2 regions of the Devosia lucknowensis genome follow, and region 1 is predicted to be linked to the other one. Evidence: predicted binding sites of a transcription regulator. Region 1 holds the regulator's gene; the other holds the start of a gene.

Evidence for each region. The regulator LexA, encoded in region 1, represses DNA repair genes until DNA is damaged. The targets are predictions, from matches to a motif close to TGTTCNNNNTGTGTTCNG.
Region 2: CCK88_RS15895 (LexA family protein) is a predicted target of LexA. The motif match lies at 2,357-2,374, and genes of this name have one in related genera.

The regions. Positions count from the first base shown of each region.
Region 1 is NZ_FXWK01000001.1:1,039,330-1,043,162, reverse strand. Features, by position in the region: gene CCK88_RS04910 (molybdopterin molybdotransferase MoeA) at 1-1,003, shown strand, start outside; gene lexA (transcriptional repressor LexA) at 1,133-1,846, shown strand; gene CCK88_RS04900 (hypothetical protein) at 2,445-2,939, opposite strand; gene uvsE (UV DNA damage repair endonuclease UvsE) at 3,231-3,833, shown strand, end outside.
Region 2 is NZ_FXWK01000002.1:741,116-744,948, forward strand. Features, by position in the region: gene CCK88_RS15885 (hypothetical protein) at 1-485, opposite strand, end outside; gene CCK88_RS15890 (Y-family DNA polymerase) at 604-1,866, opposite strand; gene CCK88_RS15895 (LexA family protein) at 1,863-2,315, opposite strand; gene CCK88_RS15900 (hypothetical protein) at 2,500-3,144, shown strand; gene CCK88_RS15905 (hypothetical protein) at 3,149-3,772, opposite strand.

The DNA.
Region 1 (3,833 bases):
CGTGCTCAAGGTGATCGGGACGTCGCAGGCGGGCTCGGGTTACAGTGGCACGGTGGGCCCCGGGGAGGCGGTGCGCATCTTCACGGGCGCGCCAGTGCCTCGTGGCGCCGATACCGTCATCATGCAGGAAGAGGCGGTGCGCGACGGCGATCGGGTCCGGTTCACAGCCCCTGCCCGGCCGGGTCACAGTGTCCGCCTGAAAGGGAACGATTTTGCCGTCGGCCAGGTACTGGTGGCGGCGGGCACACGGCTGACGCCGATGCAGATCGCAGTGGCGGCGGCTGCGAATGCGGCCTCGCTGGCCGTCGCGCGGCGGCCGCGGATCGCGCTCCTCGCGACGGGCGACGAACTGGTGCTGCCCGGCAACCGGCTCGAGCCGGACCAGATCGTCGCATCGAACAGTTTCGGTCTTGCTGCGATGCTGCAGCCCTATGCCGAACGCATTGTGGATCACGGCATCGCCTCGGACGACCGCGTCGTCCTGCGGTCACGCCTCGAGGCAGCATTCGCGGATGCGCCCGATATCCTCATCACTACCGGCGGCGCCTCGGTGGGCGAGCATGACCTGGTGCAGGACGTGCTCAAGGACCTGGGCGTTTCGCTGGATTTCTGGCGCATCAACATGCGGCCGGGCAAGCCGCTGATGTTCGGCACGCGCGACAAGACGCTGGTATTCGGCCTCCCCGGCAATCCGGTTTCGGCCATGGTGACAGCGACAGCGTTCATCAAGCCGGCATTGCGCGCGTGGCTCGGTCACTCGGCCGCGGCGGACTGGAGGTTGCCCCTCGCCTCGCCCACGCCTGCCAACACCGCCCGACGCCATTTCATGCGCGCGCGGCTGGTGCAGTCCCCGTTCGGGCCCGCCGCAGAGCCGATCGCGCAGACCGATAGCGGCCATACATCGTCCCTCGCGGCCGCGGACCTCCTCATCGTGCAGCCGGAGCATGATCCGGGCCAGCCCACAGGCGCTGTCGTCGCCGCCATTCCGATCGACGCCTTCTGAACTCCGTCGGGACCGCGCGCCAGTTTGTCGGCTCCCAAAAAAATCCTCCGCCACCGCGGGCATTGCAGAACATAAATGGAACATGTATTGTCGTTCCGTCTATGTTCCGATTCTGGGGTCAACGGGCCAATGCTCACACGCAAACAACATGAGTTGCTGATGTTCATCCATGAACGGATGAAGGAAAGCGGCATTCCCCCGAGCTTCGACGAGATGAAGGACGCGCTGGACCTGGCGTCGAAGTCCGGCATCCACCGCCTTATCACCGCGCTGGAGGAGCGCGGCTTCATCCGCCGCCTGCCGAACCGCGCGCGGGCCCTCGAAGTGGTGAAGCTGCCGGATTCGATGAACCCGTCGCTGGGTGGCCGCAAGGCGCGGTTCGAGCCTTCGGTGATCGAGGGGAGCCTGGGCAAGGTCAGCGCAACTCCGGTACGCGGCATCGCCACGGAAGAATATGCGCGGCCGGTGTCTATTCCCGTCATGGGCCGTATTGCCGCTGGCACGCCGATCTCGGCGATCGAACAGCATACGCATACGATCCAGGTGCCGCCCGAAATGCTGGGGGCGGGCGATCACTATGCGCTCGAAGTGCGAGGTGACTCGATGATCGAAGCCGGCATTTTCGATGGCGATACTGTCGTCATCAAGAAGCAGGAAACAGCCGGCACCGGCGAGATTGTCGTAGCGCTCGTCGATGATGAGGAAGCAACGCTGAAGCGACTTCGCCGCAAGGGCGATACCGTGGCGCTCGAGGCGGCAAATCCGGCATATGAGACGCGGATCTTCCCCCCTGACCGCGTGAAGGTGCAGGGCCGGCTGGTTGGGCTTCTCAGGAAGTACTGATATCTCGGCGGCACGCGGACGATCCTCATGTCGGAGGACGTGGCAAGTTCGCGCCTTGGCGGGACGAGCAGGTATCCGGGCTGACGCTGGCGTCGCCCGGATGGTGTGAAGCGGTAAATCGGGGCCGTTCGTGTCCCGACTTGCGTCATTGCCGGGCTTGTCCCGGCAATCCCCATTCACCGCGGCATAGAGCACCGGGACACGTCCAGTGGTGGCGATGAGGGACAGTTCAGTCTCTGAACGAGTTCACCCCGCGGATTCCCAAGCGATCTCGCGATATGGATCCCACGCTTGCTTGTGGCGCTGACTGTCGCGGGTGCATGGCATGGACTACCGACTTACGTATGGCGGTGGCGATGTGGGACCGTTCTAGATCGGTGCGAGTTCACCCCGTGGGTTCCAAGCGACCTCGCGGTATGGCTTGCGCCGGGAGCCGTGTCCGGTCAGGGCCACCGAGTGAACTTGCGAGGAGCAGCGTTCAATCTGGAAGCGTGCTGCGGGCTTTCAGGTAAACGCCGACGGCGCTCAGCGCGAAGGCGAATGCCCGTCCGCAAGGCGACAGTCGGCATGGCCGAAAAGAAGCAGGTTCCGCGATGTGTCACGAGAGACGTGGTCGGTGAGTTTGGCGTCGGATCTGGCAACGAAGCGGCAGGCTGCTTGAAGCTGGAACGGCTTGGGGTCTGCGTTTTGCGCCGCCGCAACTTCGTGTCCTGGCCTTTTCGGGCGTATCGTGGTCATCGCCATTGAGGACGATGTTGCCGGTGGTGTTGGTGCCGTCGCCGATGGTGATCGTGGCAGTCGCGGCATTGGTACCCGCGTCAGCAAGATCCCCGAAGCCCGTGGTGGTCGCATCGAACGTGCCGCCACTGGTTCCATCGTCATAAACCCAGCCGCCCGCAAAGTTGATTTCAGAATTCGGGCCAGTCGAGGTGGACTGAAGTTTGATCTCGGTGCCGTTGTCGGTCAGCGAGAAGCTTGTGGCGTCGAACCCGACTGCCACGATTGCAGCCTGCATGGCCGCGCGGAATTCACCGATGGTGTCGAGATCGCCGTCATTGCTGGTGGATGCGGCATCGGCAATCGTCTTGTTCATGATGACCTGCCTGGTCGAGCCGTCAATGGTGAGATTGAAGGTGATGCTGTCGCCAGGCGATTTTTTTTGGGGTCAGCCGCGGTTGTTTCTCTGAGACATGCGCGAGACATGCCCAATGGTGACGTCAGCAGAATGCGCGGAACCGTAGTGCGATTGACCGATTGCTGCCTTGCGACAGCATCTTTGGAACCACCGGCCTGAGTGGGAGGACGCTCTACTTTCGGGGCACTAAAGCGTGTCTCAGGAACGCTCGCTTGGTTGCGGCATTCATCCATCATGGAGGAACGCGCAATGACTTCTGGTCCGCTCAGGCTCGGGTTTCCGGTCAAGGTGCTCGGCAATCCGGCCCTCAAGAGCAACGACGCCAGACGCGCGCAGTCTAACCCGCATCTGCGGGTATCGCTCGGATACCTCGCCGAAATATTCGACTATCTGGCCAAGCACGAGATCGGCATGTACCGGATGTCGTCGGACCTGGCACCCTACGCGACCCACCCCGACATGCCGCAATTCCACTCGATGGTGAACGATTGCGCTGCCGACCTCGCCGCCTTGGGGCTGAGGGCGCGGGAGCAGGGATTGCGGCTCTCGTTCCACCCGAGCCAGTTCATCGTGCTCAACAGCCCCGACCCGGAACTGGTGCGCAAAAGCGTGTGGGATCTCACCAGCCAGGCCGAGATGCTGGACCTGATGGAACTGGGCCCCGAGGCAGTGCTGGTGGTTCACGTCGGCGGGGTCTACGACGACAGGATCGCAGCCCGCCAGCGCTGGATCGAAACCTGGCCGACCCTGCCCGAGCCGGTGCGGCGGCGGCTGGTGCTGGAAAATGACGACCTGCGGTTTTCCTGTGCGGACGTGCTGCATATTCATGAAGCGACGGGCGTTCGACTGATT
Region 2 (3,833 bases), on a different contig from region 1:
CGCACAGTGTCGCCGTGCCTACGCATATGGAGGTTGAGGGCATCACCGAAGCCGGCCGGATCCTCCCACTCGGTGAAGAGAGGCTCTGGGTGCTCGATGATCGGTTTCGGCGCCGGCCCAGGACGAGATCTTGCTTTGGAACGCTGATTGTCGCCGGTTGACGTCGGCTTGGTCGCAATTGGCGTGGACGGTGGCGGAACGGCATGCCCCTCCATGGCGATGGACCTGGCTACTGCATCAAGGACCGGCTGCAACCGCGGACCGGCTGCCTTTAATTTGTTCGCCTCGATCCCGGTAGCGTCGGCCAGCATGACCCAGTCAGCTTTGCTGCCTCTATAAGGCGGATAGGCCATCAACTCGATCAGCCCGACGAGATACTTCGTCATCACTTCGATCTCGTCGCTGTCGAGGACGGTCTTCAGCCTCAGCCGGCAGAAATCCGAAATCATGCGTGGGGTGAGGGAGCGGGTCTTCGGCATCGTCATCCTCCATGAAATAGGAGGATGGCGGATCGTAAAAATTCACTGTTGGATCAAGCTAACCAGCTGACGAACCTTTGTGATTTCCCCAAAAATGTCTGGGACAGAGGCGCCATCAACGACGTCACCTACACTTCGGCAACTCGTCCCATCGCGTTGTGTATCTGGGCGTCCGCATCTCAAACTTGGTCGAGAAAGCTTCTCGCTTGATGCCCATCACTGCCGGGAAAACGGTGACACGCCCCCAGCGCTTGTTGGCCGAGTCGAGAGCCTGCATGACCCTTGCAGCGCGCTCATGATCAAGGCCGTCGAACAGGGCCTGTTGAGACTCTGAGGGCGGTACCAAATCCTGCGTGACGATGCCGGCCTTGGCATAGCGGTATCCCGACTTCCAGAGCTGGTCGACTGCGCGTCGGCTGGCCTTGATCAGCGCCAGGGTGTAGTTGGTCGCCTCGGGCAGGTCCACGGTCATCGAGACACTGCGCTGCGGCTCGTCGTCATCGAACCGGCTGGTGTGCATGAACACGGTGACCTGGTCGGTGGCGAGGCCATGGCGTCGGAGCTTTTCGCCCAGTCTGGTGGCGTAGCCGGCCACCGCCTGTTCCATCTCGAGCTTGCGGGTGACGCGCTGCCCGAAAGAACGGGTGACAGCGCAGCCCTGGCGCACCGGCGGCACCGTCTCCAACGGCATGCAAGACCGCCCGTTGAGCTCATGGACCAGTCGCTCCCCCACAACGGTCATGAGCTGTCGGGCTTGCCGCGGCTCCAGATCGCGCACCTGGCCGGCGAACTGAATGCCCATGGCAGCGAGCTTGGCTTGGTTGGCGGGCCCGATGCCCCACACGTCGCCAATCGGGAAGTCGGCCATGACCCGAGCCCGCTCTGTGGTGTCGCTAAGATCAAGAACGCCATCAGCAAGCTTCTTGGCCGCCTTGTTCGCAAGCTTAGCAAGTGTCTTGGTCGGGCCAATGCCGACGCACGTCGGAATGCCCGACCACTGCTTGACCGTCGAGCGCAAGTCCTTCGCCCAGGTGGTCCGGTCTTTTACCGGCAGGCGGCTGACGTCGATGAAGCTCTCATCGATCGAGTAGACCTCCACGTCCGGGCTGAACCGATCATAGATCTGGTTGAGGCGCCGCGACATGTCTCCGTACAGCGCGTAATTCGATGACAGCGCCACGACGCCCTCTCGCCGGCACAGATCCTTGATCTGGAAGTACGGGTGACCCATCCGGATGCCCAGCGCCTTGGCCTCGTTGGTACGGGCCACAGCGCAACCATCATTGTTGCTGAGGACGATGACAGGGCGCTTCTCGAGCCGCGGGTCAAACACGCGCTCGCAGGAGCAATAGAAGCTGTTGCCGTCGACCAGCGCGAAGGCGGTCATTTCTTAAGGTCGCGAATGGTCGCAGTGACCACGCCCCACACCGAAACCTCTGTCCCCTCCGAGATCAGGAAGGCCGGAAGCTTCACGTTCTCATTCTGCAGCACGAACATGCCGCCGCGACGATGGAGACGCTTGAGCGTCGGTTCGCCGTTAATAATCGCGAGAACGATCGACCGATGCTTCGGCGCCAATGAGCGGTCAACGATGACGACGTCGCCCGGGAAGATTTTCACGTCGATCATGCAGTCGCCCACGACGCGCCACAGGAAGGTCGCGGTCGGGTTCTGAACCAGCACTTGGTTCAGGTCGATCATGTCCTCGATGAAGTCATCTGCCGGCGAGGGGAAGCCAGCATGGACGGTTTGGCCGACGAAGGGCACGCTCAGCTGGATCAGCGAGGACACGGGCACCGGCATGCGGTGGTCAGCGATGGCGGTGGTGAGGTCCATGTCGTCTCCGTCGTCGATTCCTTTTAGGATGAGCGACAGTCAAGAACAAAACAAGAACACTATTTGGGCTGGCTCGGTTGACAGCAGCGGCTGTCGATGGCCAGCGACGCCGATTCCGAACTTTCACTGAACTGGCCGACCTGGCGAGGTTCTGTTACCGACACGAACAAACGGAGCATCGGTAATGGCGAGACGCTGGCGAGGGGATCAATGGGGGGACAGCAGCAACGTCCTGGGTGGCCTGAGGCTGCTGGTTCTGGGGGAATCGCATTATCATGAAACAGCCCCGATCGGGACCGACATCCCCGATATGACTGAGCAGGTCGTCAGCCATCATTTGGCCGGCGGCAACTACCAGTTCTTCTCACGGATCGAGCGCCTGGTCATGGGTGAAGGTGCTCGCTACCAGCCGGCGGAGTTCTGGCACTCGGTCGTATTCTACAACTACATTCCGGTGGTCGCTGCTAACACCTCGCGCAAGCGCCCACCGGACGAGTTGTGGTATGGCGTAGCGCCTCGGCTATTTCAGGATCTGGTAAAGCAGATCGAGGCAGAGGCCATCCTGGTGTGCGGAACGCAGTTATGGCGTCGCATGCCCGCTGGCCTTGTCGAACGTCACGACGCCTATCAGGCCGGCGGACGGGGCTGGAGAGAGCGAGAGTACGAAGTCGCTATGCCATATCGAGCAATAGCAGCGCATATCCCTCACCCGAGCGGGTCTTTCGGTTGGAGCTTTGAAAGGTGCAGACCGGTGATCCAGCACTTAAAGCGTCGAGTGGACGAGGTGCGTGCTGAACTGGACGCTCCACCGATTGCCCCAGGCCATTAAGGGCTCAAGCGTCCTTCACCACATAGCCACCAAGCGGATGACTCCAACCCTTCGCTAACGCCGTCAACGTCGCCCCAACGACGGCAATGGGTGCGTCGGTGGACACGTAGTCGCTGATGGTCTCTCCCGTAACAGAGTGCAGCCGAGCTTCGAATTCGTAATCCATGGTGTCGGTCTGTCGCTCGCTAAGGGCGAGCAGAAGATGGTAGCCGACGACGGTGATCCGAAGGTGGGAAGCGTCATCGGTGGAGTGGCAGTATCGAGGGAGGGGCGACAAGGAGGGTTTGGGGATGAAGACACCTTCGGCATCAAAATAACCAAGTAGGCACTTGAATGCTTCTGGTGGCGCCTCGTCTCGGTAATCGTTGTCGACATAGATGTACGGATCAACGATTGCCCAGCGCTCGTATACCTGGGCCTCTAATGCAGCGAGCCCATCGTACAGTCCGGAAGGGTCCGGAGGCGTCTTGTCCTCCAGAAATCTTTCCATGAGGCAGGGCAGCTTGCGGAGTTCACGATCGTCGAAGAGGTTGAAGATCTCAGCTTCAAGCTGAACTAGGTCGTATCGGCGGATTGGGTCAAGTTTGTCGAGGCAAGTCTGAATGTCTGAGCGGAGAATTGTGCGCATTTCGGCAGCTCCTGGAATTGCAATGACCAAGAACCATTTGAGAAGCACCAATTCAGTGCGA